3 regions of the Marinobacter sp. MBR-99 genome follow, and region 1 is predicted to be linked to each of the others. Evidence: predicted binding sites of a transcription regulator. Region 1 holds the regulator's gene; each other region holds the start of a gene.
What was found. The regulator sigma-54, encoded in region 1, starts transcription at its own class of promoters, with help from an activator protein. The targets are predictions, from matches to a motif close to ANTGGCATNNANNTTGCTNT.
Positions count from the first base shown of each region.

Region 2: the regulator sigma-54 is predicted to act here: its motif matches at 3,258-3,277, upstream of ABIE59_RS00780 (PEP-CTERM sorting domain-containing protein).
Region 3: the regulator sigma-54 is predicted to act here: its motif matches at 3,536-3,555, upstream of ABIE59_RS05495 (CmpA/NrtA family ABC transporter substrate-binding protein).

Region 1 is NZ_JBEPPY010000020.1:52,505-62,771, reverse strand. Features, by position in the region: gene rapZ (RNase adapter RapZ) at 1-59, opposite strand, end outside; gene ptsN (PTS IIA-like nitrogen regulatory protein PtsN) at 100-567, opposite strand; gene hpf (ribosome hibernation promoting factor) at 666-968, opposite strand; gene ABIE59_RS16040 (RNA polymerase factor sigma-54) at 1,044-2,573, opposite strand; gene lptB (LPS export ABC transporter ATP-binding protein) at 2,763-3,488, opposite strand; gene lptA (lipopolysaccharide transport periplasmic protein LptA) at 3,496-4,032, opposite strand; gene lptC (LPS export ABC transporter periplasmic protein LptC) at 4,016-4,615, opposite strand; gene ABIE59_RS16020 (KdsC family phosphatase) at 4,612-5,181, opposite strand; gene ABIE59_RS16015 (KpsF/GutQ family sugar-phosphate isomerase) at 5,181-6,170, opposite strand; gene ABIE59_RS16010 (ABC transporter ATP-binding protein) at 6,388-7,200, shown strand; gene mlaE (lipid asymmetry maintenance ABC transporter permease subunit MlaE) at 7,197-7,979, shown strand; gene mlaD (outer membrane lipid asymmetry maintenance protein MlaD) at 8,001-8,450, shown strand; gene ABIE59_RS15995 (MlaC/ttg2D family ABC transporter substrate-binding protein) at 8,482-9,135, shown strand; gene ABIE59_RS15990 (STAS domain-containing protein) at 9,132-9,449, shown strand; gene ABIE59_RS15985 (BolA family protein) at 9,510-9,758, shown strand; gene murA (UDP-N-acetylglucosamine 1-carboxyvinyltransferase) at 9,778-10,267, shown strand, end outside.
Region 2 is NZ_JBEPPY010000001.1:153,463-163,729, forward strand. Features, by position in the region: gene xrt (exosortase) at 1-1,392, shown strand, start outside; gene ABIE59_RS00775 (glycosyltransferase) at 1,377-2,471, opposite strand; gene ABIE59_RS00780 (PEP-CTERM sorting domain-containing protein) at 2,539-3,207, opposite strand; gene ABIE59_RS00785 (PA14 domain-containing protein) at 3,353-5,317, opposite strand; gene ABIE59_RS00790 (tetratricopeptide repeat protein) at 5,438-8,134, opposite strand; gene prsR (PEP-CTERM-box response regulator transcription factor) at 8,186-9,556, opposite strand; gene prsK (XrtA/PEP-CTERM system histidine kinase PrsK) at 9,692-10,267, opposite strand, start outside.
Region 3 is NZ_JBEPPY010000005.1:9,456-19,722, reverse strand. Features, by position in the region: gene ABIE59_RS05505 (hypothetical protein) at 1-509, shown strand, start outside; gene ABIE59_RS05500 (nitrate reductase) at 517-3,192, opposite strand; gene ABIE59_RS05495 (CmpA/NrtA family ABC transporter substrate-binding protein) at 3,679-5,043, shown strand; gene ABIE59_RS05490 (ABC transporter permease) at 5,055-6,047, shown strand; gene ABIE59_RS05485 (ABC transporter ATP-binding protein) at 6,240-7,103, shown strand; gene ABIE59_RS05480 (nitrate- and nitrite sensing domain-containing protein) at 7,153-8,451, opposite strand; gene ABIE59_RS05475 (NAD(P)/FAD-dependent oxidoreductase) at 8,816-10,045, shown strand; gene nirB (nitrite reductase large subunit NirB) at 10,073-10,267, shown strand, end outside.

The sequences.
Region 1 (10,267 bases):
ACATGCAACGCGGTACTCTTACCGGACCCGGATCGGCCACTGACGATGATCAGTTTCATGATGGACGCTCCTGCCTTCTTCTGTTGGTGCTACTGCTTATCAGGATGCCGCGGTCATGCGCTGGTAAAGGGATGCTGCATCCTGGCACTGGCGAAGCTGTTCACAGAACCCGTTGTCGTTGAATTTCTCGGCCAACTGGCTTAGCAACTCCAGATGTTCACTGGTGGCTTCTTTGGGCACGATCAAGGCAAACACCAGGTCGACCGGCTGATTGTCGATAGCATCGAAGTCGATGCTCTCTTCCAGTGTCATCAGCACGCCGATCACACGGTCCAGCCCCTCCAGCCGGCAATGGGGTATGGCAATACCCTGGCCGATACCGGTGCTGCCAAGCCGCTCGCGAGAAACCAGATTGCTGAAAATCTCTGTGTCGCTGAGGATTTCATCTTGATGATGAATATGCTCTGCGATGGTTTCCAGTACCCGCTTTTTACTGGAGGCTGGCACCCTGCACAGCGTCAGTTCGGGAGCCAGAATGTTGTCGATGGTCAGGGATGTATCGCTCATGGATCGACTGTGATTCCGTAAAAAAAAGGCTGCGGCCGGTATGCCCCGCCGCAGCTCGTATCATTGAAACACCCGGTACGGTGGCGCTATGAGCGCGCTCAGCCGTTGCCGTGCATCCGGTCTACATTCTTTTCTTTGTGCTTGAGGATCTGGCGGTCCAGCTTGTCCACCAGCGAATCAATCGCGGCGTACATATCCTCACTCTCTGCCTTTGCATGGATATCGCCACCGATGACATGCAGGGTGGCTTCAGCCATCTGACGTACCTTCTCAACTTCCAGCGTCACCTGACAGTTACTTATGTGGTCAAAGTGACGCTCCAGCTTCTCGAACTTGGTGTTGACGTAATCCTTCAATGCAGGGGTCAGTTCTACGTGATGGCCTGAAATGTTGAGTTGCATAGGCGTCTCCTGTTGTCATCATGCCGGTGTTGCCACCGGGCTGCGTGTCCGGTGCTTCGTGCACCGGCAAAAACATTAAACCAGTCGTTTGCGCTCGTTTGAAGGAGGGATGTGCATGGCCTCCCGGTATTTGGCAACGGTGCGCCGGGCCACATTGATGCCCTGATCTCCAAGCATGGCTGCAATCTTGCTATCGCTCAACGGCTTTTTTGGAGTTTCTTCTGAAATCAGTTTCTTGATCATCGCACGAATAGCAGTGGAGGAACATTCTCCGCCCTCAGCGGTACTGACGTGGCTGGAGAAAAAGTACTTCAGCTCGAAAATGCCGCGGGGTGTGTGCATATACTTTTGCGTGGTGACCCGTGAAATGGTGGATTCGTGCATTTCCACGGCCTGGGCGATATCTGAGAGGATCAGCGGCTTCATTGCTTCCTCTCCCTGGTCCAGGAAACCCTGTTGGTGCTCAACAATCCGGGTGGCGACTTTCAGTAGCGTTTCATTGCGGCTTTGCAGGCTTTTAATGAACCACTTGGCCTCCTGCAGTTGATCCCGCAGGTAGGTGTTATCAGCACTGCTATCGGCGCGACGGATCAGCGATGCATAGCTGGCGTTGACCCGAATTCTCGGGGCGATCTCCGGATTGAGCTCAACACGCCACCGGCCCTCGTGTTTTCGGACGATGACGTCTGGTATCACGTAATCCGGCTCCGCTCGGTCCACCACGTCACCCGGGCGAGGGTTGAGGCTGGTAATCAGGGCCAGAACTTCGCGCAGCTGATCTTCTTTGAGTCTGCTGCGGCGCAGCAGTTGCGCGTAATCCCGGTTGCCAAGCAGGTGCAGGAACTGGGTAACCACCAGGCGGGCCTGTCGAAGCCAGGGGGTATCTGGCGGCAACTGGTTGAGCTGAATCAGCAGGCATTCCTGCAGGTCTCGGGCAAACACGCCCGGCGGGTCGAAGTGTTGTAGCCGGTGCAGGACCGCTTCTACCTCGTCCAGTTCAAGGGGGTCTTCTTCGGTTTCGTCCTGCAGGCCGGAATGGATTTCCTCAATCGGTGAGGTCAGGTAACCGCGCTCGTCTACAGCGTCCATCAGGGCGTGGGCGATTGCCTGGTCACGCTCGCTCATGGGGGTCAGGTTGAGCTGCCATTCCAGGTGGTCCTGGAGAGTCTCGGCCGGTGAATTGCGGGTTTCGAAATCCGACTCGTTCTCGTCGTCCCCTTTGCTGGCTGGCGCCGGTGCAGACTGGTAGATATCGTCCCAGGCGGTGTCTACGGGCAGGTCGTCGGGGATGTTATCCGGGATGTCGTTTTCGGAGGCCCAGTCCGGGCCATTTTCGTTTTCATCCCAGTCAGAGGCAGCCTCGGTGGCCGGTTCATCGTGGTCGGAATCCCGGTCTTTATGTTCGTCCCGGGTGTCGGCATCCGTATCGGGGGTGTCAGACTGATCGTCATCCTCGGAGGTTTCCAGCATGGGGTTGGATTCCAGCGCCTGCTGGATTTCCTGCTGGAGGTCGAGGGTGGAAAGCTGAAGCAGGCGAATGGCCTGTTGCAGCTGGGGCGTCATGGTCAGACTCTGGCCCATCTTAAGCTGTAATGAGGCTTTCATAACCATGGCTCAAGATCCATAAATCAAGGGTGTCCCGGTAGTGACGTTGCCTGCTGTCAGGCAAAAAAATTGTTATACGCTGGTTACTTGCCGCTCACTGTTGTCAGTATAAGCAAGTTCTTTGCCGAGTTTACTTGCTACAGATCATCAAAACAATCAGACCTCGGTCGTCGAGGGGTTTTCTTCCGCTTACAGGTGGAACTCATCACCCAGGTAGACTTCCTTGACCTGCTGATTGGCCAGGATGGCTTCAGCATTGCCGGAGGCGATGATATGGCCGCCGGAGACAATGTAGGCGTTTTCACAAATATCGAGGGTTTCCCGCACGTTGTGATCGGTGATCAGCACACCAATGCCTTTATCTCGCAAATGCCGGATGATGTGTTTGATGTCGCTGACCGAGATGGGGTCTACCCCGGCGAAGGGCTCATCCAGCAGAATAAACGCAGGTTCCATGGCCAGCGCTCTGGCGATTTCGACGCGCCGCCGTTCACCACCGGACAGCGCCATACCCAAGCTGTCCCGGATATGGGTGATGTGAAATTCCTCGAGCAGTTCCTCAAGTTTGGCTTCCCGCTCAGGCCGTTTCATGCCTTTTCGGGTTTCCAGAATGGCCATGATGTTGTCGCGCACGGTAAGTTTGCGGAATACCGAGGCTTCCTGGGGCAGGTAGCCGATGCCTTTGCGTGCCCGGCCATGCATGGGCAGGGGTGTGATGTCCTGGCTGTCAATGGTGATTCGGCCGCGGTCGGAGGGTACAAGCCCGACAATCATGTAAAAACAGGTAGTTTTCCCGGCGCCGTTGGGGCCGAGCAGGCCTACGATTTCTCCGGACCGGATTTCCAGAGACACATCGAGAACCACTTTTTTCTGTTTGTAGCTTTTTGCCAGGTTGCTGGCCCTGAGAACTGCCATCAGTAACCTATTCGTCTGAGGGGTTGCTGGAGCCGCGAGGCTGAATCACCATTTCCACCCGGCCAGAGCTCTCTTCCGAAGGCGTGCCGCCTTCTGCAGTGACCACCCTGCGCACGGTGTCGTATTGGATGACGTCGCCCCGGAACACATTGTTGCCCTGTTCAATCACTGCCTGGCGCTCGAACGTCAGCCGGTTTTCCGCCGCTGACCAGGTGATGGTCCGCGCCCGGGCGTCTGTCATGGCTTCACCTTCCCGTGCCGGCTGGCGATATCGGGCGGGTTCGCCGCTTGCCTCAATCCGGCTGAGACCTTCGGGGCTTCGATACAGTACCACCCGTTCTGCGTTCAGTTGGGTGGCCCCCTGAACCAGTTCAACGTCGCCGGTGTAGCTGGCGGTCCCTTCGGTATCGTCCAGGCGGGCGGAATCAGCGCTGACCTTGATGGGGGTGTCGGAATCCAGATCAAACGCGGTTGCCGGGCTGGCCAGCATCAGTGCGGCCAGTATGACCGGCAGTCGGTGTGTGCGCTTACCTGATGGTTTCATATTGCCCTTCCACCCGGGAGTTGAGTTCCAGTATGCGTTCGTTTATCCAGGCTTTCATGCCATTGGCCTGGGTAACGCCGAACGGTTCGGTAATGGTGACCGGTTGATCGGTGTATACCGTGCCCTGGCGGTTATCCAGGGTCAGTGAGTCGGTTTTCAGGGTGGCTTCAGAGTCGCCGGTTTGCCGGAGTACGACGACGTTGCCCGTCAAGGTCACCTGATCATCGTCTTGCCGGAGGCTACCTTCATCCGCTTCGATTATCCATGGTGGGGTGGCCTGTTCGCTGAAAATCCTGGCCCTTGGGGCATTCATGGTGGCGTAGTTGGTGTCTTCAAACTGCTCAATTCGGGGGCTGGATATCGACATCTTAAGGTTGCCGTGTTCGTCCCAGGTTGTGTAGCGGCCCTCGATGATAAAACTGTCGGGTTCCGACGGGCCCCTGAGTTCTGCGGCATCGCCCCGCACACTGTCACCTTCCTCGTTCTGCCACATCAGGAAGACGGTCGCGAGAACCGTGGCTGCCAGCGCCAGGGTTCGAACCCTGGGTTTGCGAACGATGTCCGACAGGGCCCCCGGGATCATGACGGCTTGCCCAGATAGGGGGCCAGAGTAGCGCCCAGCCGGTTTTGCGCCCAGAGTATCAGGTCACATGCTTCACGCACGGCGCCGTGCCCCCCCAGGGCCTGGGTGCAATAGTCGGCTTGCTGACGCACCAGCCAGTAGCCGTTGGGCACGCTGATACCCAGGCCGGCGAATGTCAGGGCGGGCAGATCAGGCAGATCATCGCCCATATAGGCAATCTGGTCCGGAGCGATATCCATGCCTGCAACCAGTTCCTGTAACGCAACTTTCTTGTCTTCCCGGCCCTGCATCAGGTGCGGGATGCCGAGGTCGGTCATCCGTTTTTCTGTCAGTGGTGACCTGCGCCCGGTAATGACTGCCACGGTAATTCCAGCCATCATCAACTGTTTCAGACCCAGACCGTCCAGTATATTGAACGCTTTGAGTTCGTCGCCGGCAGCGCTGAAATACAACCGGCCGTCGCTCATTATGCCGTCTACGTCCAGGGCGATCAGGCGAATTCTGGCGGCTTTTGCCTTGAGCGTGTCGTCCCAGCCGGTGTGCATAGGCGGTGCGAAGTCACTCATTAAATCACCCCCGCACGCAGCAGGTCATGCATATTGATGGCGCCAACCAGGTTGCCGTCGTCGTCGGTGACGGGCAGGGCATTGATCTTCATCTCTTCCATGATGTTCAGTGCCTCGGCCGCCAGGTGGTCAGCCTGAATGGTTTTGCCGTGGCGGGTCATGACGTCCCGGATCGGAGTGGTGTGAACGTCGACGGATTTGTCCAGGGTCCGGCGCAGGTCGCCATCGGTAAATATGCCGGTCAGATGCCCCTGGGCGTCGACGATGGTGGTCATGCCCAGCCCTTTACGGCTGATCTCCAGCAGGGCGCCGCTGAGGGTGGTAGTTTCAAGAACTTTGGGAATCTGGTCGCCGGTATGCATGATGTCAGAAACCCGCAGCAGCAAGCGCCGTCCCAGACTGCCGCCCGGGTGAGAGAAGGCAAAGTCTTCGGCACTGAAGCCTCGGGCTTCCAGCAGGGCTACGGCCAACGCATCGCCCATGACCAGGGTTGCTGTGGTGCTGGATGTGGGTGCCAGGCCAAGCGGGCAGGCCTCCAGGGCAACGCTGACATCCAGATTGGCGACCGCTTCCTGAGCCAGCACAGAGTTCGGGTTGCCGGTCATGCTGATCAGCGGTGCCCCCATGCGTTTGATCAGCGGCAGAATGGTCACCACCTCGCTGGTGCTGCCGCTGTTGGAGATGGCAACCACCACATCTTGCGGGGTGATCATGCCCATATCGCCGTGGCTGGCTTCACCCGGGTGAACAAAAAAGGAGGGCGTGCCGGTGCTTGCCAATGTGGCTGCAATCTTGTTGCCGATATGGCCGGATTTACCCATGCCGGTGACCACTACCCGGCCTTTGCAGGCCATGATAACGTCGCAGGCTCTGGTGAAGTCGCCGTTGATACGGCCTTCCAGGGCTTCGATAGCTTCCCGCTCGATGCGGATGGCTCGAACTGCTGAGGAGCGGTAGTCGGGGGTGTCTGGAGCGTGTGAATCTGTCATCTCGGCGGATAGTCTGCTCGGTCGGTCTGGTTTGCCCGGCCAAACGTCGGTGATCGGGCGACTGAAACGTGAGTATATCATTGTTGAGACGCGTGGCAGCCAACGTTCAGGGAAACTGATCATTGCCATCAAGACATTTTACGTAGCTTTAACCGGCTTTTCATTGAGCTGAAGCGGCGCATGTCATAATGTAGGCGCTCTTTAATCAGGATGGATTATGGCGTCATCTGCATACATAAGTCTTAACGACGTGGTGTTTTCCCGCTCCGGCCGGCGCATATTCGATGGTGTCTCGCTGGATATTCCTAAGGGGCGGATCACCGCGATCATGGGCCCCAGTGGCACCGGTAAGACCACGCTGTTGCGACTGATTGGCGGCCAGCTGCGTCCCGACTCCGGTCAGGTGGTGGTGGCAGGCCGTGAGGTGCCAAAGCTCAAGCGCAAGGAATTGTACGTGCTGCGGGAAAAGATGGGCATGCTTTTTCAGAGTGGCGCCCTGTTCACCGACCTGAGTGTTTACGAGAACGTTGCCTTTCCTTTGCGGGTTCACACCCGCCTGCCGGAAGATATGATTCGGGACATCGTGCTGATGAAGCTCGAAGCGGTGGGCCTGCGTGGTGCCCGCAACCTTATGCCCTCGGAACTGTCCGGGGGGATGACACGCCGGGTGGCGCTGGCCCGTAGTATCGCGCTGGACCCCGAGCTGATCATGTACGACGAGCCTTTCGCCGGGCAGGATCCCATTGCCATGGGGGTTCTGGTCAAGTTGATCCGCGATCTGAACAGCTCCATGGGCCTGACCAGTGTGCTCGTTTCCCATGACGTGCCGGAATCCCTGAGTATCTGCCACTACGCGTGCATCATTGCGGATGGCAAGGTCATTGGTGAGGGAACTCCGGATGAACTCAGGGCGCACCCCTCCGAGCGGGTTCAACAGTTCCTCAAAGGCCAGCCCGACGGCCCGGTGCCGTTCCATTACCCGAACAGCGATGCAGCGTCTGATTTCGGTATCTGCGGGGGTGGCGCATGATGGATCGCATAGCTGCCCTGGGGCGAACGGGTCTTGATGTTATTGCGTCACTGGGGCGGGCCTGTCAGTTTCTGGCGGGCGTTGTCGGGGGCGTACCGAAGCCCTCTGTAGGTTTTCCGCTCCTGGTAAAGCAGTTATATGCAGTCGGTGTGCTGTCGCTGGCCATTGTGGTGGTGTCGGGTTTGTTCATCGGCATGGTGCTTGGTCTTCAGGGGTACACTATTCTCAGCGATTTTGGTTCGGAGGCGGCCATCGGCCAGATGATCGCATTGACCCTGGTGCGTGAACTGGCGCCAGTGGTGGCGGCACTGCTGTTTGCTGGCCGTGCTGGTTCTGCGTTAACCGCCGAAATCGGTCTGATGAAAGCGACTGAGCAACTCTCCAGCATGGAAATGATGGGGGTCGACCCGTTACGCCGGGTGATCGCCCCAAGGTTGTGGGCGGGTTTTATTTCACTGCCCATTCTGGCCATGATATTCGCGGTGGTTGGCGTCTGGGGTGGCATGTTGGTGGGTGTTGAATGGTTAGGTGTATACGAAGGCTCATATTGGGGCAATATGCAGGCCTCAGTGGACTTTGTGGATGACGTTCTCAACGGGCTGATCAAGAGTGTGGTGTTCGGTTTTGTCTGTGCCTGGATTGCGGTGTACCAGGGTTATGACTGTGTGCCCACCTCGGCAGGGATCAGTTCGGCCACTACCAAAACTGTGGTGTATTCATCTTTGGCGGTTCTCGGCCTGGATTTCGTGCTGACCGCTGTCATGTTTGGAAATTTCTAACAGGTATTCCGGGAGCCTCTCATGGCACAACGAACAACAGAAATCATCGTCGGTCTTTTTATTATCGCCGGGCTGGCTGCCTTGCTGTTCCTGGCGTTGCAGGTCAGTGGCCTGTCCCCCAAGGCCGCTGGCGCTACCTACAGGCTCCATGCAAACTTCAACGATATTGGCGGGCTGGCGCCCCGGGGCCGGATATCCATGGCGGGTGTGACGGTAGGCACCATTGAGTCGATCACTCTGGACCGGGAAACCTTTCAGGCCAGGGTGACCATGTCTATCCACAAAGACGTGGATAACATCCCGGCGGACAGTGCAGCAGTAATACGTACATCCGGAATTCTGGGGGAGCAGTACATTGATATCTCCATTGGTGGGGATCTTGAGTCCTTGAAAGAAGGCGATACCTTCTATTCCACCCAATCTGCCATGAATCTGGAACGGATGATCAGCAATTTTGCCTCGGGCCGGTGAGGCAACGGGAATAAACGCACAGGAGACTGCAATGCTTGTTTTGAAACAACGCCTTATACTGATACTCGCCCTGTTTGCAGTAGGGTTCGGCCAGGCCTGGGCAGGGCCGGAAGAAGAGCTCAGGCAGTATGTGGATGACAATACCCAGAAGTTGGTAAAAAAGCTTCAGGCGGAGAAGGGCCTCTACGCATCCGACCCGGAAGCCTTTTACGCGAGCATGGATGAAACCCTTGACCAGTTCGTGGATTTCCGTCGCATTGCGGCTCGGGTAATGGGCCGCTACGCCCGGCAGTCGACGCCAGAGCAGCGCGATGACTTTGTCGAGAAGTTCAAGCGCAGCCTGTTTGACAGTTATGCCCAGGCGCTGGTGTCGGCCGATGATTTCACTATCCAGGTGAAAGAGGCGTCCATCATGGCCCAGAATAACGATCGCGCAACCGTGCAGATGGAAGTCGTCACCTCTTCCGGTAATCGCTATCCCGTCACCTATTCCATGTACCGCAATTCCGAAGGTCGGTGGATGATGGAAAACGTCATCGTTGAGGGTATCAATATCGGCCTGGCTTTCCGCGACCGCTTTGCCCAGGAAATGGAGGCTAATCGGGGCCAGATTCAACTGGTCATCGATGGTTGGAGCGACGCGGTGGAATCGCTGAACCTGGACGAGGAAATTGACCAGTCATGACCAGTGACGCGCCTGCGGTCATTTTGGATGGCACTACTTTGCGGGTAACCGGATCGGTTGATGCCGATTCGGTGATTCCGTTGCGCAAACAGGGTGAACAGCTAATCAAGGGTGCCCAGAGCTCGCTTACGGTCGACCTTGCCGGGCTGGGCACCGCCCACAGCGTGGTGCTCTCTATGCTCCTTTGCTGGCATCGGCTGGCACTCAGTCGGCAAGTATCCCTTACCTTTGAAGGCGCCAGCGACCGCCTATTGTCGCTGGCTGCACTCAGCAATCTTAAAGATCAGATTCCCGGATTTGCCTCACACAGCTGACCGGCGCCCGGGAATTGGTTACAATTCCGCCCCTGATTTCAATACAGCCGAGGAATCCCTATGGACGCCGCCCAGGTTACCGATCTAGTGAAACAAGCACTGCCCGATTGCGAGGTGCAGGTGCAGGTTGATGGCAACCATTACCTCGTGGTCGCGGTGGGTGAGGTATTCGAAGGCCTGCCAACCATCAAACGGCAGCAAATGATTAACAAGGTACTGTTCCAGCACATCATGGACGGCACCATTCACGCCCTTCACCCGAAGGCCTACACCCCGAGCGAGTGGGCCGAGCGGCAGGCCAACGCCTGAACCGAACAGGACAGATATTGTGGATAAACTTTTGATCAGGGGGCGCAAGCCTCTGGATGGCGAGATTCGCATCTCCGGTGCCAAGAACGCGGCGCTGCCGATTCTGGCAGCTACCCTGCTGGCGGATGAGCCGGTGACCGTTGGCAACCTGCCGCACCTGAACGACATCACAACGATGATCGAACTGCTTGGCCGGATGGGTGTCGAGCTGCTGATTGACGAAAAGATGAGTGTTGAGGTTCACGCCAACACCATCAAGCATTTTCATGCGCCCTATGAGCTGGTGAAAACCATGCGCGCCTCCATTCTGGTACTGGGCCCGCTGGTGGCGCATTTTGGTGAGGCAGAAGTTTCCCTGCCTGGCGGTTGTGCCATTGGTACCCGCCCGGTCAACCTGCACATCCACGGCCTGGAACTGATGGGCGCGGATATCAAGGTTGAGAATGGTTACATCAAGGCCAAAACCAACGGCCGCCTGAAAGGTGCCCATATCTTTATGGACACGGTGA
Region 2 (10,267 bases), on a different contig from region 1:
TCCCTCTTTCTGACAGGCCGGACCTGCCGGAGATATCGGGTCCAGCCCGGTTTCTATCCTCTTTGGCTGATTCCGTTCCTGCTCGCCCTTATCGGTTATGGGCTCGGCGATATACTGCGTATTCAGGCCGTCCAACAGATTGTTGTGGTGCCTTTGTTACTTGGCGTGCTTGCAGTTTTCATGGGGTGGCGCCAGGTTAGACATTTCATTGTGCCTGTTGGCCTTCTGATATTTACCGTGCCGGTTTGGGATTTTCTTTCCTGGACACTTCAGGTCATAACGGTGGAGATCAACCGGGTACTGCTGGGGCTTATGGATATAGAGTTCCGCGTGGAGGGGGTGTTCGTTTACCTGATTGGGGTAGGTACCTTTGAAGTGGCTCACGGCTGTTCTGGATTGCGTTATCTGCTGGTGGGGCAGTCATTGTCAGTTATCTATGGAGAGCTGAACCTCCGGCGATTACGCTCCAGGGTCATTATGTTTTGTTGTGGCGTCCTGTTCGCTTTGATCGCTAACTGGATACGGGTATTCGTGATCATCTATATGGGTTACGAAACGAACATGGAGACCAGCCTTATTGATGACCACGACAATTTCGGCTGGTGGGTATTTGCAGCGACGCTGGTGCCGTTATTCCTGATAGGACGGATGCTGGAGACATCCTCGAGAGAACAAATGATGGGCCTGGGCGATCGGGACGAGGACCAACCTGTCGCGGATCGGTCTGGTCGCACCCGAGTGGCTGTAGGTGCCGTCGTTATGGTAGCGCTTCCGTTAATTTTTTGGGTCGCACTGCCCTCCGGTGAACATAAGATACGCTCTGAGCCAGCCCAAATTAATCTCCGGCTTGATGGTGAGCAGTTTGGTTCGTTGTTTTCCAGTAATCTTGAAGGGTGGCGACCGCAGGTTCGCAATCCCGATAGACTATACGTGCAGACGCTATTTGACCGAGGGAGGGTTGAGCCGGATCAAGGCTTGGCAGAGCGGCTTTTAGTGAGTATCTACAGCTATGATTTCCAAAGGCACTCAGCGGAGTTGGTTCAGTATTCTAATCGCTTATATGATCGTGAGAGGTGGCATCCTGAAAACGTCTTTACAGTGGGCGCCCCTGGGTCGGTATCCTTGCGAGGCGTTACGTTACGCGACAGAGTTTCCGGTGAACGGCTACACCTCGCCTATACATACTATGTCGAAGGGCTTTGGGAAACTGATGACCTTAAGGCCAAGTTGGCCCAGATTCGGGGATTCGTTAATCCGCGAGAGGATGCCTCCTTGATAATCTATGGGGTTTCTTGCGAAGACTGTAACGGATTAGAGCGACTGGAAGAATTGATCTTGGGTACATTCAGTCGTATCGTCGAATCCATTGATCAACATTACGCTCCCCACTGACCAGTTGAGGTCTGAGACTTGCGGACTGGCCCATGGGGAAGAGGGGCAACTAACTCGCTGATAGCGGCTCGAAGGTTTTCAGTAAAGGCTTTGTGGTTTGAGGAATACCATTGCTCGGCATTGGCTGACGTCTCCTCAAGCGTTGCCGGCATTGCGTTTATGGCGGTGTTAATTGTTGCATCAAGGCTTTGTTCTGAAACCATATACCTGGTTCCCAGCCGGAAGGTTCGACTGTTGTTCGGCTCTGCCAGGTAGCCTCGGCTTTTCTCAATCAGTTCGTTCATTGGTGGTGCGTTTGTGGTGATTGTCACACAACCGTTTTCGAGTGCTTCCGCTAATACCTGTCCGTAACCCTCTACCTCAGACGGTAGAATTGCAAATCCTGCTTCCCTCCAAAGTTCTTTCATTTCCTTGTCTGTCAGATTGCTCAGGATCTCGATGTTCTGGTTGGGGTAATCAGAACTATCTATATGTTGTGAAACCACTACTAGCTTTGGCCACTCAGGATGTCGCGACCAGCAAGCCAATACTGCTGAGGTTCCCTTGAATTGACTGTTACCGGCTACATGCAGTGCAAGGCGATAATTTTTGCCGGAAGTACAAGGTTTGGATATATCGGATCCGCCAGTAAAGCCAAGGTACATCACGTCCGAATGGTAGCGCGAAAAGATCTCGGCAGCGTGTTGCGTCTTGCAAAGAATTCGGTCAATACTTGGGAGGTATGGTAGAAGGGATTCAATAAACCACTCCTGATTTGGAATCAGCCAATGCCTCTTACCTCGGCGTAGTTGAGATACTCGAGGGTTTTGGAGGTGGATCACCAAGTCTGATTTTGATCGTCCTGATATCGATCTGGCGATACCGTTCATTAGAGCATAGTAAAGGCGCCCAAAGGGTTCAGGCAGATATTTACTAAGTAATTGGTACCGATAGTGTGATAGTTGGTTTTGCCATTCTGATGTTGGTGGTAATGGCTCTACTTGGCAATTATGCCCAAGAGAATTAAGTGCAGACTCAAGGATAAGAGCATCTTTTCTTAACCCGCGCCCACTACTAGCGTATACGATGAGGATGTCCATGGGTCACCACCAGAAAGAGAAAAGCCCTGCAAAGGCAGGGCTTTAAAGCGTAGCACAGAGTTGCATGTCAGGCTTTTTTACGGCCCTTCATACGCACTGCGATACCGGCAAGGCCGAGGCCCAACAGAGCCAGGGTGCCAGGCTCAGGGACTTTGGATGCTTTTACCATAACCAGCATATCATCGTGGTTATCATCCACCTGGTTGTTGTCGTCCAGACTCAGGATGAACCAATCTTCTCCCACTTCAAAGATCGAGAAGTTGTAGCCACCTGCCAGGTTCCCTGTACCTTGGTTCGACACCGAGCCTGCGAATGATCCCCAGGCGTCTGAGGAGAAGCCAAAGTCAAGCTTGCCGAGACCGCCACTGTAGATAACACTGAAAGTGTCTCCAAGTGGGCTGGTCGCGGTATTGAAGACTTCTGAACCCTCGTAGAGGAATGAACCAGTATAACCTGCTTCCTTGCCCAAATAGGTGAAAGTCAGCTTGAACGGATCTTCTGATACGGATGCCAGTGAGTGTGAGAGCAATACAGTATCAGTAGTGTCGTAATACTGGGGGCCAGTAAACAGCCCACCGGGAATGCCTGTTCCATTCGCGTAATCGTTGTTTCCTGGAACGCCAACAGGGGCTTCAGCGGGGGCAGTATTAGCCACTGTATCAATGTAAGCCGCCTGTGCCAGTCCTGAAACACCTATGGCGGCTGCCAGTGCGATGCCTTGTGTGAGTTTGTTCATTTGAGTCACTCCTCCAGTGAGTGGTCGAATTTTTACAACACCCTTTAACCAAAGCAGATAGCGTGCCAAATTTTAAGTAATTGATTTTAAAGTGTTAATTATTTCTTCAGTCTGGGCAATGTAAATTAATTCGACGATCTCTCTTTTACTGCACACTGTACTGAACCGGATCTGACGGTTCGCTACTCAGTCCGTTGGTGTCAATTACCCTTATAGTGAAGTACCAATCTCCCGAGGAGAGCCCTTCTATCCTTGCTTCAGTTGTGCCCGCTGGAACCTCCAGGATCTGGGGCATATTTGCTGGCGCTTGGCCGTAGTTGATCACATACCCGGAGATTTCGCTGAGTGAGATACTGCTGCCGTCTACGCGTGTAAGGGGCGGAGTCCAGGATAGCGTGACGCTGCCCGCGCTGGCGCCGTTGTCCGATGGTTCGCTGGTTACCGGCGCATCCGGTTCAGATACGGTCTCAAGTGTGTACGGGTGAAGTCCTGACCGGTAAGCCTGCAACACGGTAATACCGCTGTCATTAAAGACTTGTTCGGCGACAGGTTGCAGCAGCGGTAAACCGTATCGGAGCTTGTATAGGTCGTCTATGCTGTCGTTGAGTGAACTGTCGCTGGTCGGGCTATCAAGAGATAGAGTTTGTACCACGTTTTCCGGGTTAAGACTTTGCCCGGTGGCTGTATCGGATATCACCAGGCTCGCAGAGGCGTCCCATCCTGATTCGAAATATTCCATAGTAACCGCTACGGGTATCTCGGCCGGAAGGCTGGCTGTACTGGTATAGGTGGTGGCGGATTGGTTTTTCCACTGATTGATAACCAGATTGCCATCAAGGAAAAGGCGAACACCGTCATCTGTTCTTGTGGCAAACGTGTATTCACGCGTGCCTTCCGCATGCGGCGGAGTAAACCAGCCCTGCCACCGAATACTGAAATTATTATTGGGCATATTGGCAGACGGACTGCCGCTTCCCCAGTTGAAATTAATGGCGGTGTCTCGCTGAGTGTAAACAAAGCTGTCAAAGTTCACGCCTGTGAAATACTGGCCAACGAATCCTGGCTGATAGGTTGCCTCAGGTGCAGGGAAATCTTCAGGGTCCAGTGGGTTTGTGCCCGCAAGGTATTCCTCAAGTACGGAGTATCCGTCTCCATCCAGGTCTCGCGAGGCATCGGTTGGGTCTGTGGGATCAAGGCCATAGGCGTATTCGTATCCGTCGGGAATACCATCTCCGTCGGTATCTGCAAGGTTGGGGTCTGTGCGCGCCCAGAATTCATCCAGTGCTGTAAGCAGGTCTCCGTCGGTGTCTGACATTGCATCCGTTGGGTCTGTCGGGTCCAGGCCGTAATAGATTTCCCAGTTGTCGTAGAGGCCGTCACCATCTTCATCCAGCGGTGGATATTGGGCGTTATATGACAAGCCTTTCTCACCATCGAAAAATCCGATACGGTAGCCGAGTTCATAGGCTTCTTCGGTGGTCAGTTCCGGTTGGGTGCCTGGGGTTGTCTGCGCAAAACTGTGCAGGAAAGGGCCATCGATCACCTGTTGATTCAGCCCGGGCCCGGACCAGGCCACGGTAAAGTGGTCATCCCAGCCGCCTTCTTTGTGCCTCAGCTCGAAATAGTATTTTTGTCCGGCTTCAAGGTAATGAATGCCTGAGGTTTGCGAGCTGTAGCGGGTGAAATTATCGAGCGGGGTCGCCATGGTTGAGGCGATTCGAACGATATCTTCCGGAGACTGTGAAGGGGAGAGCCAGAGTTGAGTTTCGTCGTCACCTGCAATGTAGAAGGTGTATTCACCCGTTGCGGGGGGTTCTAAATAGCCACGAATCAAGGTGCCGTAATTATTGGCCCGGTTGGCTGCGCGCCTTAACTGGTTGAGTTCTGTAATTTCGTCAGGTGAGTCCGGGAATTTCTCGGCGTCTATCATGCTTTGAACGTTGTTGCCTGATATGCCATCAAAGTACCAGGCGTCGACTTTTCCCGCTTCGCTGACTTCGGGAATGGCAGCAGTGGGTGGTAACTTTTCAATGTCCCGGTACTGCCAACTCTGGCAACCACCGAGAAAAACCACCACCACGCCGAGGCCGAGAATCTTCTTGGCAGCCATAACTCACCTTCCTTGCGCAACGATACATTGTGTAAAGTATTGTTGCAGTGCGTTAGGGCTGCCACCGAGTCTTAGGAACGTTTCGCTATCTGCCTACCGCGCTTATAGCGTTAACCTCTGTCAGGCTTCGTTATCCAGCTTGGTCAGAATCCGCCTGGCGTCGTCATCCCTGCCGACTGCCCTGTAGGCCTCCACCAGATGCATGGCAATTTCGCGGGAGCCTGGGTCCAGCTCGTGCGCTTTCTCAAGTACGACAAGGCTTTGTTGGTGCTCACCGGATTCAAACAGTATCCAGCCATAGGTATCCACCACCGCTGCGGTGTCGGGGACCAATTCGTAGGCTTTCCTGGCGGTGTCCAAGGCCCGATTATCACCCGTTTCGTAATACAACCATGCCAGGTTGTTAAGGGCTACCGCATTGGTCGGGCTGAGCGATACCAGCTGTTCGTAACTCGCCTTGGCTTTGTCTTGTTGGCCCGTCTGCTGATGTGCCATGGCCAGGCTGAGCATGATTCTGGTGTTGTTCGGGAACTGCTCCAAGGCGCGTTCAAGAGATTCCAGTGCCGCGGTGGGTTGGCCTGCACTACTGAGTGCTCTGGCTCGGGCAACTTGCAGCTCTGGGGTGTTTCGTTTGGTGAGTGCGAGCTGATAGAGCTCAGCGGCTTGTTGGTGTTCACCTTGGCTCTCGTAATAGCTGGCTTCCAGCTGATATGGGCCTGGGGATTCGGGGTTGTGTTGTTTTGCGTCCCTCAGAGCGTCTCTGGCGGCAGCGGTATTGCCATTACGGAATTCGATAGAGGCCACTTTCAGGGCCATGTCTTCGTTATCCGGGAACAAGGTGCGGCCCCGGTTGAGTATCTTTAGCGCCCGTTCGGTTTGTCCACGCTGTACCATTTGCGTTGCGATACCGTCGTACACTGTGGCGACCAGTGGCTCGGTGGGAGCTGGCGCATCCGCTTGCTGCCGCTCCATCAGCTGGGCAGTGAGTTCGTCGGCTTCGGAGGTGTTGTTCTCAATGAGTGCTGTCTCAAGAAGAATCAGGCGCGGCCCTGCCGCTTCCGGGTTGTCCTCGCGTATGCTTCGCATCAACTCGGTTAGGTCGTCTCTGGGCAGGAGGTTGGCAATTGCTTGCAGTGCTCCGCGGTTGTCGGGCGCCAGCCTTACGGCCTGAGTATAGAGTTCTCGGGCGGTGTCATTATCATCGCGCAACCGGGCCAGGTTACCGAGCCCTACCAGAGGCGTCGGGTTGTCGGGTGCCGCTTTGTGTGCCATCTCAAAAAATTTCCGGGCGTTGTCCATGTTGCCGGTGTTGCCGGCCAGGTTGCCTTTTGCAATCAAAGCGGCCACGTTTGCCGGCTCTTTTCGTAGCAGGTCGTCCAAGGCCTTATGTGCGGCGTCGGGATTGCCTGAGGCCATCTGCGCCTGGCTCACGAGTATCGTGGCCTGGGTCGATTCAGGAGCCTCTGCTGGAATCTGGCGAGCCTGGCTGATGGCGGCCTCATAGTCCTCGCGTTGGGCAAGGTAGGTGGCGTAGCGCAGCCGAAGATTGTGGTTGTCCGGTTGCAGTTCGAGGGCCCTGTTGATGAGCTGGCGGCCACTCTGGTCGTCACCGCTGGCGAGAGAAGCGATGCCAACCAGGGCCAGAGTTTGCGGGTCGCTGTCGCGATCCTTGAGGTCGTCAAGCAGTGTTTTGGCGCCCTGGGGGTCTCGCATGGAGATTCTGGTTGCGGCCAGAAGCTTGCGAACACCGTCGGTGTCGTTCATCTCCGCGAGGGGTTCCAGCAGGCTGGCTGCTTCTTCAGTGCGGCCCTGCCGGAAACGGATAACGCCCAGCATCAGCGCACTTTGCTGGTGCCCGGGCGCCTGGTTCAGCACTTCCTGTAAAAAGCGAGCAGCGGTATCGAGATCTCCATCGTTATAGGCGGCGGCTGCAGCTTCAAGGTTGCTCTTGATGGTTCCGGGCCCGGACTTGGCAAGGATTTCTTCATAAACAAAGGCTTCTGCTGATTTGCCTTGCTGGCGAAGAACCGTTACCAGAGCTGAGATGGTCTGGTACTTTCGGTAAGTCATCACGTCGTACTGGCCAATCGTTTCCAGTGCGCGGATATAGTTTTGCTCTGCCTCGGCCCATTGTTCCTGTGAGTGGGCGAGTTGTGCTTTCCATAGCCAGATGTCTTCATGGTCAGAATCGATGGTTTCTGCCTGGCTGAGCAGTTCGCGGGCTTTGGCAATGTCGCCCCGGGCGGCGGCGATTCTGGATAATCCGACCGCGGCGGTGACATTCTGATCGTTGCGTTGAAGGGCGTCAATATAGGCTGTCTCGGCCCGATCAAAATCCCCGGCCGATAACCAGGCCTGGCCCCTCAGGTTATCCGCCTTCAGTTCCTGGTCCCGAGAGGGGGAGGTGATCTGATCCAGAGCCTGGATAGCCTCTGAGGTTTTCCCCTGCAATATTCTGGATTCAGCACGGATTAGAGCGGCCTGGTTTACCTGGGACTGAGTGAGGGCATCTTCAGGCTGGTTCTCCAGGAACTGGTCAAGCTGGCGCTCGGCGTTTACCGCGTCTCCTGCGGTCAGCAGGTTGTTGATAATGACGAAATAGGGATCAATGCGCTCAGGCTGCATCTGAATGGCACTGCGAGCCTCAATGGTGCTCGCTCTTAACTCCCCCTGGCGTTGGAAGAACCGGGCCTGGTCAAGGTGGCTGATGTACTGGATGTCATCCTGTGACATGTCCGGCTCGCTGTTGCAGCCAGCTAGGCTCAACGAGATGGCAGCTGAAAGCAGCGACACTTTTACAACGTAACTGATATTCATGCCCTGTTCCTTCCTTTTATCGGGGTCTTGTTCTGAATCCGTTGGGGTTGGTCACACACCGCTTGGCGCGGTGGAGGTTTCAATTCGGTACTTGTCTGTGAGGTTATAGAGCGTTGGGCGGGTGACGCCCAGCAGTCTCGACGCCTGCGCCATATTGAAGTTGCTGGTGGTCAGTGCCTGCATGATGGCTTTACGTTCCGCCGCTTCACGAACCTGGCGAAGGTTGAGCTGGTAATCCGCCTCACAGTTATCGACGGGGAGCACCAGATCTTCTGCGGTAATCCGTTTGCCGTCAGCCATAATGATGGCCCGTTTCACCTTGTTGATCATCTCCCGCACGTTCCCCGGCCAGCCGTAGGTGTTGATGGCCTGTACGGCGTCTTCGGAGAAGCACAGGTTGGGGCGGTCGAGCTGTTTGCCCAGGGTTTTCAGTAATGATTGGGCAATCACCAGCGCATCACCTTCACGTTCTCGCAGTGCGGGGACATCCAGTGTGATTTCACTGATCCGGTAATAAAGGTCTTCCCGAAAATCTCCCTGGCTGATCAGGTCCTGAACATTCCTGTGGGTCGCGCAGACCACCCTCACGTCAACTGGTATCGGTTTGACCGAGCCGACACGGTCTACTACTCGTTCCTGCAGGAACCGCAACAGTTTTGCTTGCAGGGCCATGGGCATGTCACCAATCTCATCGAGGAACAGGGTTCCGCCGTTGGCACTTTCAATCTTGCCTTTCTTCGATTGCGTCGCGCCGGTAAACGAGCCCTTTTCAAAACCAAACAGCTCACTTTCCAGAAGGTTTTCCGGAATGGCGGCGCAGTTGATGGCGGCAAAAGGTTTGTCAGCCCGGTGGCTGAGATCGTGCAGTGCCCTGGCCAGCAGTTCCTTGCCAGTGCCGGTTTCTCCGGTAATCAGAGTAGTAACGTCTGCAGGGGCGACTTTCTCAACCGTACGGCAGATAGCGAGCATTTCAGGGCTGGCGGCAACAATCCCTTTGATACTGGTGCCGTTGCCCTGGCCGGCCAGTTCACGGTTCTCTTTCTCGAGCTCTGCGAGTCGGAACGCGCGGTTGACCACGAACGTAAGGATGTCGGCGTCCAGCGGCTTCTGGTAGAAATCAGACGCGCCCATGCCAATGGCTTTGACCGCGTTTTCTTTGTCTTCCCGGCCGGTCACCACAATCACTTTGGTCATGGGTGCCAGGCGTAAAATGTCTTCCAGCAGGGCAAAGCCTTCGGAGGCTCCGCCTGGGTCCGGTGGCAGGCCAAGGTCCAGGGTGACCACTTGGGGTTCAAGGCGCCGGAGGGCCGTGAGCGCGGCCTCACGATCTGAGGCAACAGATACGTCAATGTCGTCGCTGAAACACCAGCGCATCTGGCTCTGCAGGCCGGGGTCGTCTTCTACAATCAGTAGCTGCTTCACAACAACACTCAATCCTTTGGTCTGTGTACGGCACGGCTGCCACCATTGGCTGAACCGGCATTTCCATGGTTATGATTCTTAACTGAACATTGACACTTTGCAATGCTGATTCGGAAAAATACCTTCGGGTGACGATTAGTTGACGGTTTTCTGTGATTGTACGGTTTCCTGAATTGGCGCACTCGGGGCCGCAGCCCGTATTTCGGCTTCAGACGTGAGCAGAGGAATCCTGACAGAGAAGCAAGACCCAACGCCCGGCTCACTGGTGACATCAATATTGCCGCCTAATTCCTGAATGTATTCTCGGGCCTGGTAGGCGCCAATTCCCATGCCGGTAAGGCCCTTGGTGCTCTCGAACGGCTTGAACAGCTGGCTGCGGATGAAGTCGTCGGTCATGCCGGTGCCGGTGTCCTGAATGAAGATCACAACATTGCCTTTGGCGGTTTTAAGGTTGATGGATATGTCGCCGTCTGCCGGGGTTGCATCCTGGGCATTCTGTAACAGGTGGCCGAGCACGCTCCGCAGCTGTTCTTTATCCGCAGACACAAAGATGTTGTCTGGGCTGCCCTGCAGTGAAGGTGCAGGAGCCCGATGGCTGTGATGGGCGATCAACTCCTGGACCAGTTCGGTCAGGTTTATCGGGCTTCGGTTTTCCTCTGCCGGGCTGGAAGGCTTGCGAATGTGGTCCACCAGATTGGACATTTTGCGCAC
Region 3 (10,267 bases), on a different contig from region 1:
ACTACGGGGTCAGGATGATTGCCGCCAAGCATCAGCCGGAAACCGCCCAGGGCTGGTTATCGACGCGGGAGATCCGGGGCCGGGGCTATTTTGGGGGTGAGGTGAGTGTGTTGAACCTGCTGGCCCATACCTGCTGTCATGAGTTTGCCCATTTGCTGCAATACAGTGCGGGCCAGCGGCACTATGGTTCAGTGCACAACCGGCATTTCTATGACGCGCTGGACGGGTTATATACCAGCGGTGCGGCAGTCGCCACCCGGCAGTATCTTGAGGAGACTGCAGGAAAAACCGGAGTGGCGCTTTCCAGCACACCCTTTGAATTCCCCAACCCCGTCCGGGCACTCCAACAGTGGCAAATAGGCGATGCGGTCTGTTTTGGCGAAGGCCGGCACGAAAAACGGGGCCAGGTCATCCGGGTGAACCGAAAGACCTGCACGGTTGCGGTCACCCTCAATGCCCGCGGTTTGCGGTACCGGGTGCCGGTTTCTCTGCTACGCAGCCCGGACTAATTCGGCTTCAAGCCGGCTCCCGATCCGCCGATTTCGCCAGCAAGCCACGAATTTCAGGTATACAAGACCCACAGTTGCTGCCGCACTGCAGCCGCTGGCCCAAGGCTTCAACGCTGGCGGCCCCATCTTCGATTGCCTGGTTGATCTGGCGCTCGCCTACCTGGAAACAGCTGCAGACCAGCGGTCCGGTGGGTTCTGCATCAATCGAGCCTGCGGCCAACAAGGATCGTCGCTGCTCCGGCGTCAGGTTCTCGGAGCCAAAACAGTCATCCAACCAGCCGAGGTCCGGCATGGATTGCACACAGGGTTCTACCAGCAATACGCCATCCAACCGGTTGCCGGTGAGCCAAGCCGCACGAAAACGACGCCGGGCACCATCTTGCATAACCAGCTCCGGTTCCCTGGCGAACACCTGCTGGGCCCATTCACGCCAGTCCATTGACCGGCGACCGGCCAGCCACCAGGACCGGCTATGAGGCAGTGCCTGGTGGCTCCAGTAGTCCAGTGACGTGGCGTCCAACGCGGTGCCCCCGGCCGCGGGCAGCATGAGCCGGGCTTGCCATCGGGTGATGAGTGGCCGAAGGGTGGCTACGCCAAATTTGGCTTCCGGCTGCCCCGAAATCGGGTCGACGATGGGGGCGATCAGGTTGGAGGCCAGGGCTGAGGATGCAAACTGCCGGTTCCAGTGAATTGGAACGAAGACCTCTCCGGGTCTCTGTGCGGCGCTGGCCCGGACCCGGCCGGTAAACCCCTTTCGGGCGGGCCCTGTCAGCGTGGCCAGTGCGCCTTCAATCAAACCAAAGGTGGCGATGTCCTTCGGGTGAACCTCGATAAAAGGCTCACTGCGATGGGCAAACAGTCTGGGCGCCCGCGCCGTACGCGTCATGGTATGCCATTGGTCCCGAATACGGCCGGTATTCACGATCAGAGGATACCGGGCATCCGGCTGCTGTCCGGGCGGCAGGGTCGAAACCGGTACTAGGCGGGCGCGGCCATCGGGCGTGGGGAAACGACCATCGGAGAACAGCCGGCGGGTCTGTAGCCAGGCGCCGGGACTGCCCCCGGTAAGCGGCCACTGCACGGGCTGGAGCCGGTCGTAATCCGCGGAGCTCAGATTGGCTAGGGCGGAAATATCAAACACTCTCTCACCGCCGTTACCGTAACCGGACAGTGCCGCATGTTCCCTGAAAATCTCCGCAGGGTCCTGGTAATCAAAGGCGTGACCATAACCGAGCGCCTGGGCGACATCCCGGATGATTCGCCAATCCGGCCAGACACCCTCTGGGACTGGCAAAAATCGACGCTGGCGTGAAATGCACCGTTCGGAGTTGGTCACGGTGCCGTCCTTCTCGCCCCAACCGGCGGCAGGCAGCAGGATATCGGCAAACGCCGTGGTATCGGTCTGGGCCACGCAGTCTGAGACTATAAGGGTCTCGCACCGCGCCAGGGCCTCCCGCACCCGGGCGCTGTCGGGCAGGCTGACTGCCGGATTGGTGCCCATCACCCAGAGCACCCGGATGTCGCCCCGGTGAACGGCTTCAAACAGATCCACCGCCTTATAGCCTGGTCCCGCTGCCAGTTTCTCGCTGTGCCAGAAGTCGGCAACCCGTTGCACCGCGCCGGGCGTGTCGTAATCCATATGGGCCGCCAGGGTATTGGCCAGACCGCCCACTTCCCTCCCACCCATGGCATTGGGTTGACCGGTGAGCGAAAACGGACCGGCGCCGGGCCGGCCAACACGCCCCGTGGCCAGGTGGCAGTTGATAATGGCGTTGGCCTTGTCGGTGCCAGCCACCGACTGATTGATACCCTGGGAAAAGGCGGAGACTGTTCGATCGGTCTCGGCGAACCACCGATAGAAGCGTTCCACATCCGCAGCCCGAAGGTCACATCCACGGGCGACTGCCGGTACCGAAGGAGCGCAGGCGCGGGCCACGCTCAGGGTTTCCTCGAAACCGTTGCAATGCTGCTCCAGGTATTGTGTGGCCAGGGCTCCGTGGTCATTCAGCCAAACCAGTAAACCATTGAACAGCAGGGTGTCGGTTCCCGGCCGCAGTTGCAGGTGCAGGTCGGCCATCTCTGTGGTTGCAGTTTGCCTTGGGTCAATGGCAACCACTTTGCGCCCGGACCGGTGGGACGCTTTTATCCGCTGATAAAGAACGGGATGCGTCCAGGCGGCATTACTGCCCGCCAGCACCAGTAAGTCTGCCAGCTCGAGGTCCTCATAACAGCCGGGCACGCAGTCCTCACCAAACGCCCTCTTGTGGGCTGCCACGGCGGACGACATGCACAATCGGGAATTGGTATCCACGTGCGGGGTTCCAATAAAGCCCTTGGCCAGCTTGTTGGCGATGTAATAGTCCTCGGTGAGCAATTGGCCAGACAGGTAAAAGGCCACAGACTCCGGGCCATGGTCTCTGACCGAAACACGGATGGCCTCAGCGACCCGGTCAATAGCTTCCGACCACTCAACGTTATGCCCTGCCACACGAGGGGCCAGCAACCGGTTGTGTCCGGTCACGGTTTCATGCAACGCAGAGCCTTTGACACAAAGGCGACCATTGTTGGCCGGATGCCCTGCATCGCCCTGAACGGCGTCAGGTTTCGCCATAACACCACAGCCCACACCGCAATAAGGGCAAGTGGTGGCGGTACTTTCAGGAGTGGTTCGGCGGTTTTTCATGATCAATCCTCTGCTTTACCCATAAAAAAAGCCCGCCATCCGGGGCCTGTTTCCAGATCCGGGGCGGGCTTCTTTGCCTAAGTTGTCTGTTGTAGAGAAAGCAATTACGGGGCCAGAGATCGTTATGTCAGCATCCACTGGGCCCGCCTTGTGACGGGGACCGGGCTGCAGCCTTATTCCACAGGTCAAAGACTCAGGCACGGGGAGCAACAACCCTCCAGGAGCGTTTCACGTTGGTGCGAAATTGCTCAGATTGCACCAAAAACAGACCGGGCTACGCTGACATTTTCCTCACTAAGCACTGAAGTAAACATCAAACCATTGAAATGTATAAATATTAAAAAATGGCACGGCTTATGCTCAGGTATTAGCGAACCATCAAGACATCACATCTCTCGTTCAAAGGCATTGGCGCCTGCTCTCCGGAAACGGAGGGTGGGCGTTTTTTTTGCGCGCCAGAAAAGAGAGACACAGAGAGGTAACAGCATGAACACACGCCGTCATCAACTCAGAGGCTTGCTCACAGCCGCGCTGATCGGGCTGAGCACACTGGCCCAGGCGAGCATCGGGCCAGCCGAGAAACCAGACCTGAAGCTGGGCTTCATCAAACTCACCGATATGGCGCCCCTGGCGGTTGCCTGGGAGCAAGGCTACTTCCTGGACGAAGGCCTGTTCGTGGAACTGGAGGCGCAGGCCAACTGGAAAGTGCTGCTGGACCGGGTGATCACCGGCGAGCTGGACGGTGCCCACATGCTGGCCGGCCAGCCTCTGGGCGCATCCATTGGCTATGGCACTCAGGCCAACATTATTACCGCCTTCAGCATGGACCTCAACGGCAACGCGATTACCGTGTCCAACGCGGTGTGGGACACCATGAAGCCCCACCTGGAAATGGATGGCGACAAACCCGCCCACCCGATCTCCGCGAGCGCACTGAAACCGGCGGTGGAGCAATCCCTGAGCAAAGGCGAGCGGTTCCGGATGGGCATGGTGTTCCCGGTGTCCACCCATAACTACGAACTCCGCTACTGGCTGGCGGCCGGTGGCCTGAATCCCGGCTTCTACGCCCCACAACGGGGTGATACCAGTGGCACCTTGCAGGCCGATGTTCATCTGTCCGTTACCCCGCCGCCGCAAATGCCGGCGACCATGGAAGCCGGCACCATTCAAGGCTACTGCGTGGGCGAACCCTGGAACCAGCAGGCGGTATTCAAGGGTATCGGGGTGCCGGTCATCACCGATTATGAGATCTGGCCAAACAACCCTGAGAAAGTCTTTGGTGTGACCGAGACCTGGGCAGAGAAGCATCCCAATACCCACCTTCGGTTGTTACGGGCACTGATCCGCGCGGCTTACTGGCTGGATGAAAACGACAACGCAAACCGCCAGGAAGCGGTAGAGCTGCTTTCACGCTCCAGCTACGTGGGCGCAGACAAAGACGTGATTGCCAACTCTATGACCGGCACGTTCGAATACGAGAAAGGGGATGTACGGGAGGTTCCGGACTTCAACGTGTTCTTCCGCTATCACGCCACTTACCCCTATCCCTCGGATGCCATCTGGTACCTGACCCAGATGCGCCGGTGGGGCCAGATTCCGAACGCCAAGCCAGACGACTGGTACATGCAGACCGCAGCCAGGGTATACCGGGGTGATCTGTATGCCCAGGCCGCACAGTCACTGATCGATGATGGCGTGATGAATGCCAGTGACTTCCCGGACTTTGACGCCGAGAACTTCGAACGCCCCTACCAGGGCGAGCTGATTGACGGTGTGCCTTTCACACCTCGCGAACCGAACGCTTACATAGAACGCTTTGATATCGGGCTGAAAGGCACCGAGACACCGTAAGGGGGCACAACATGAGCACATTAAGCATAAGGATTGGTCAGTCGATGGCCACCAGGAGCCGCAACCTGCTCGCCCGGCTGGGCCCGAATGAATTGTTGGCGGCCGGCAAACAGACTTTGCTGCCCTTGATCGGAATTCTCGTGTTTCTGGGATTCTGGCATCTGGCAGCGCCTCAGGTGCAGACGTCCCTTGGCGCCTTTCCGGGGCCGGCTCAGGTCTGGGAGCAGGCGGGGCAACTCTGGCAAGAGCACGCCAACCAGCGGGAACGCGCCAGCCAGTTCATCGCCATGCAGGAGCAGCGTAATGCCAGGATTCTGGCTGACAACCCGGAGGCGGAGGTGCGGATCCGGTCTTACCCTGGCGCACCCACTTTTATCGATCAGATCGGTACCAGCCTGGTCACGGTATTGTCTGGATTTGCCCTGGCCACGCTGATTGCGGTGCCCCTGGGAATTGTGTTCGGTCTTAACCGGTATTTTCAGGCGGCGGTCAATCCGCTGATCCAGATCTTCAAGCCGGTGTCGCCCCTGGCCTGGCTGCCACTGGTGACCATGGTGGTGTCAGCCACGTACGTCAGCGATGACCCGATGTTCCAGAAGTCGTTTCTGACGTCGATGATCACGGTCACCCTATGCAGTTTGTGGCCGACGCTTATCAATACCAGCGTTGGGGTGGCGGCGGTGAATCCGGACCTGCTGAATGTGTCGAAGGTGCTGAAGCTGTCGTTCTGGACCCACGTTCGCAAGGTGGTGCTGCCTTCATCGGTACCGATGATTTTTACCGGGTTGAGGGTGTCTTTGGGTATTGCCTGGATGGTGCTGATTGCGGCGGAGATGCTGGCGCAGAGTCCCGGGCTTGGGAAGTTTGTGTGGGATGAGTTTCAGAATGGCAGCAGTCAGTCGTTGAGCCGGATCATGGTGGCGGTGCTGGCCATCGGGTTTATCGGGTTTTTGCTGGATCGGGTGATGCTGTTGATTCAGAAGAAGGTGGCCTGGAATGAATAGCCAACACTCACCCATTGCCGCGTTTAACCCTGAAATCTCTGACGGCGGAGCATGCCGCACCGGGTGGGTAGTGCCTCCCGGGACACGCGGTGAATACGTCCCTGTACGCTCCGCAAAAACATCCATGTTTTTGAGGGTCCCGGGAGGCACTACCCACCCGGCGCTCGTCTGACCTGTTTAGGGGATTCTGTTATGGCTAAATCACATTTAGAGTTAACTGGCGTTGAAATGGCGTTTGATACGCCGAAAGGGCCGTTCGTTGCCCTGGACAATGTGAACCTGAAGATCCAGAAAGGGGAGTTTGTTTCACTGATCGGCCACTCCGGCTGTGGTAAATCGACCGTGCTTAATATCGTCGCCGGCTTGCTGCAGGCCTCCAAGGGTGGCTGTGTGCTGGACGGGCATGAGGTGAACTCACCAGGGCCGGAGCGGGCGGTGGTGTTTCAGAATCATGCGCTGATGCCCTGGTTAACGGTGTATGAGAATGTCGAGCTGGCTGTTCGGCAGGTGTTTCGTAAGTCGATGAACCGTAAGGAGCGCCGGGACTGGATTACCCACAACCTGGAGCTGGTGAATATGGCCCATGCCGCCAATAAGCGGCCGGGGGAGATTTCCGGGGGTATGGCACAGCGGGTGGGGATTGCCCGGGCGTTGGCGATGAAACCGAGCGTGCTGCTGATGGATGAGCCGTTCGGGGCCCTGGATGCGCTAACCCGGGCACATCTGCAGGATTCGCTGATGGAGATTCAGCAGGAGCTGAACAACACGGTGATCATGATCACCCACGATGTGGACGAGGCGGTGCTGTTGTCGGACCGCATCATCATGATGACCAACGGGCCGGCGGCGACGGTGGGGGAGGATCTGCACATTGATTTGCCTCGGCCGCGTAATCGGGTGGCGTTGGCGGATGATGCCAAGTACGTGCATTACCGGCAGGAGGTGTTGTCGTTCCTGTATGAGAAGCAGCGCAAGCTGGAAACGCTGAGTAGTCGGCGAGGCGCCAGTTCAGCAAAGCGGGAATCGGAGGGTGAGAAGCAGACTGCAACAGCCTGAGTCGGTACCGGGGCGGCGGTAGAACGCCCGCCCCGGTACACCTTGGCGTTCAGCCCAGCACGCCGGCCATGGAGACCAGGGCTCTAGCCACGTCAGGTAGGCGTTTGCCCTGATCCATGGCCAGTTTTCGCAGTAATCGATGGGCTTCGTCGTTACTGATGTCACGATGTTCCATCAGCAGCAACACGGCCTTTTCCTGGGTGCGTCGATCTTCCAGAGCTTCTTTTGCACTTTGCAGTTCTTCAGACATCTGGCGCAACCGGCGGGTTTGCTCCTGAACCAGATCAAAGATGGACCTGCCTGACTGTTGCCCGACACCGTCACCGGCCCAGGCATCTGCCGTACTCGCATCTACACCATTATCGCAGACCACCAGCACCGGCATTGTCGAGGCGTTCCGCTGTTCCAGCGAGGCTAACAGGGTTTCCTGATGAGCCAGGGAGTGGCGCGCCTCGGTGTAGCGCTCCACGCAACGGTGGTGGAAGGCGTTCTCTACAGAGTCTTCGATTTTCTTGAGGTCATCCATGCGGTCGGTCATCAGGTTAAACCAGCGGTCGGCCATTTCCCTGTCCAGGGACTTATAGGGTCCCACCGACACCGCCTTCTGGCGCATCCGTTCTATTTCCAGTTCCCGCGGGTGAGACCGCAGGGTTTGCCAGAGGGCCAGGCTGTCTTCGTTGGCAAAGGCCACAAATACCTCGAAACACCGTTCCTGCGCTTCAACCAGGTGCATCATGCGCCGTGACAGTGCGTTTTCGAATTGGCCGCTGGAGAATCCCGCGGAGCCTGCCGCCCGCTCCTGGCCACAGTATTCCTTGCCATTCATTACATGCACCATGGCCACCAACAGGCCGGCGATGGAGGGTTCAGCGACGGTTTCGGCGGCTTCAAAAACCACCGTAATCAGCTGATGGATGGCGTCGCAGAACCAGTCCGTGGCATCCGCCACGCTGGCTTCCTGCCCGACCACTTTCTGCCTGAACTCGGCCAGCTGATCGAGGCTATGAAGGGCGCTGGCAATATGACCTAGCAGCGGGCTGCTGACCGGATGGGTCGTCAGGTCTTCCTGTATGTCAGTCAGCGCCTTACGGAAGATTGCGGCCAGTTGGTCGTTCTCTTTCAGGATGACCGAACGCTCCCGGGCGAAACGCTGGCAACCGGACCCCAGATACAGATTGGTAGCCCCCCGCTCCCGTTGCAGTCCGTGCACCAGGTTAGCCACGCTCTGCACCAGCCGGCCCATCTGCAGAAAGTACTCCAGGTTACGGATTTCGCACTGCCGGGAGGCCATCAGAAAGTCTGCGGCTGTCGCGGTCGCGGTCGTGTTGGGCTGGCGTTTGCTGTTCATGGTGCAACTCCTGGTATCGGTACACAGCGGGTTCCTGTCTGCCTGGACTGCAGCAATTAACAGGCCAGAACCACCGGCATCATCTTCGTGCGCTTCGCCCCATCCCGGGGCATCTTTTTTGGCCGGCACAGGTGAAATCCAGCAGCGATATCATCTAAGCAACTGAATTAAATGGAGTTAAAAAGTTGGCATGGAGATCGCTAAGTACTAACCAAGGACGACTGTCCCGGCCATGGAATCAGGCCGGACCATCAGATCATTGTTGTTGGCATTGGTGCCGGACCATCTGTTCTCTTCGGAGAGCATGATGCTCCGGCTTTTTTCGTTTGGTTTTCGGCTATTCGTTGAGTAAGGGAGCGCACCTATGGAACACACACAGACCCCTGCGCTGGTGATCTGCGGCCACGGCATGGTTGCGCAGCGATTGCTGGAGCAACTGGTGGCCACAGGGCACCCGTTCAGCCGCATTGTGGTGTTCAACGGCGAGCCCTTCGCTGCCTATAACCGAATCCAGCTGTCGTCCTTGCTGGCGAATCAGGTCCGGGAGTCGGAGCTGGAACTGAAACCCCGGTCCTGGTTCCGCCAGCACAAAATCGAGGTCTATAACCGTGAGCCGGTCACGGCCATCGAACCGCATCAGCGCCGGGTAACGACCGCAAGCGGGCGCACGCTGGCTTACCACACCCTTGTGTTGGCCACTGGCGCCAGCCCTTCACGTCTTGGCCTGCCCGGCGAGGATCTGGATGGCGTGATGACCTTCCGGGATCTGACCGATACCCGCACCCTGATTCACCAGGCGCAGACACATCGCCGTGCGGTCGTCATCGGCGGCGGTTTTCTTGGCCTGGAAGCGGCCGAGGGGCTCAGGGCCCGGGGTATGGACGTCACAATTCTGCATCGCAGCGGGCACCTTCTGAACCGCCAGCTCAATCCAGCCGCCGGCGAATTACTGAAGCACCAGTTACAGCAACGGGGCCTCACCGTTCTGACCGGTACAGAACCTGCGGCGCTGCTGGGCAAACACCAGGTCCAGGCGGTACAACTGAGCGACGGCACCGTGCTGGCTACTGACCTGGTGGTGCTGGCAACCGGTATTCATCCGAACAAAGCACTGGCAGAAGCAGCCGGCCTGGCTTGCGACCGGGGTGTACAAGTGGATTCGCAGATGACCACTTCCAATCCTCATATCCACGCCCTCGGTGAATGCTGCCAGTTTCAGGAACACACGTTTGGCCTGGTGGAGCCCGGCTACGAGCAGGCGGCCGTGTTGGCCCGGCATCTCTGCCAGGTGTCCGGAAGCCCGAGTTTCACACCAGGAGAAATCGCCACCCGCCTGAAAATCAGTGACCTCCCCATTTTTTCCTGCGGGCCGATCACTCCGGGCCCGCACACCGAAACCATTGAGTGGCAGGACTACGCCCAAGCGGTCTACGGCCAACTGCTGGTGGAACACAACCGCCTGACCGGCGCCATTCTGCTCGGCGACACCAGCAGTGGCCCCTGGTACAGCGGGTTGATTCGTTCAGGCACGGATATATCCCGCTACCGGGACACCATCGCTTTCGGCAAACCCTATTGCGACGCAGCGGCCTGATCCGCTGCTATGAGAGAGGACAAGACTATGAGCAAACAGACCCTGATCGTGATCGGCAACGGCATGGTTGGCCATCACTTCCTGGAACAGTTCAGCCAGTCTCCGGCCGCTGACGCCTATAACATCGTGGTTTTCGGCGAAGAAAAGCAACTGGCCTACGACCGGGTGCACCTGTCGGAGTACTTCAGCGGCTCAAGCCATGCAGATCTGGCAATGGGCACC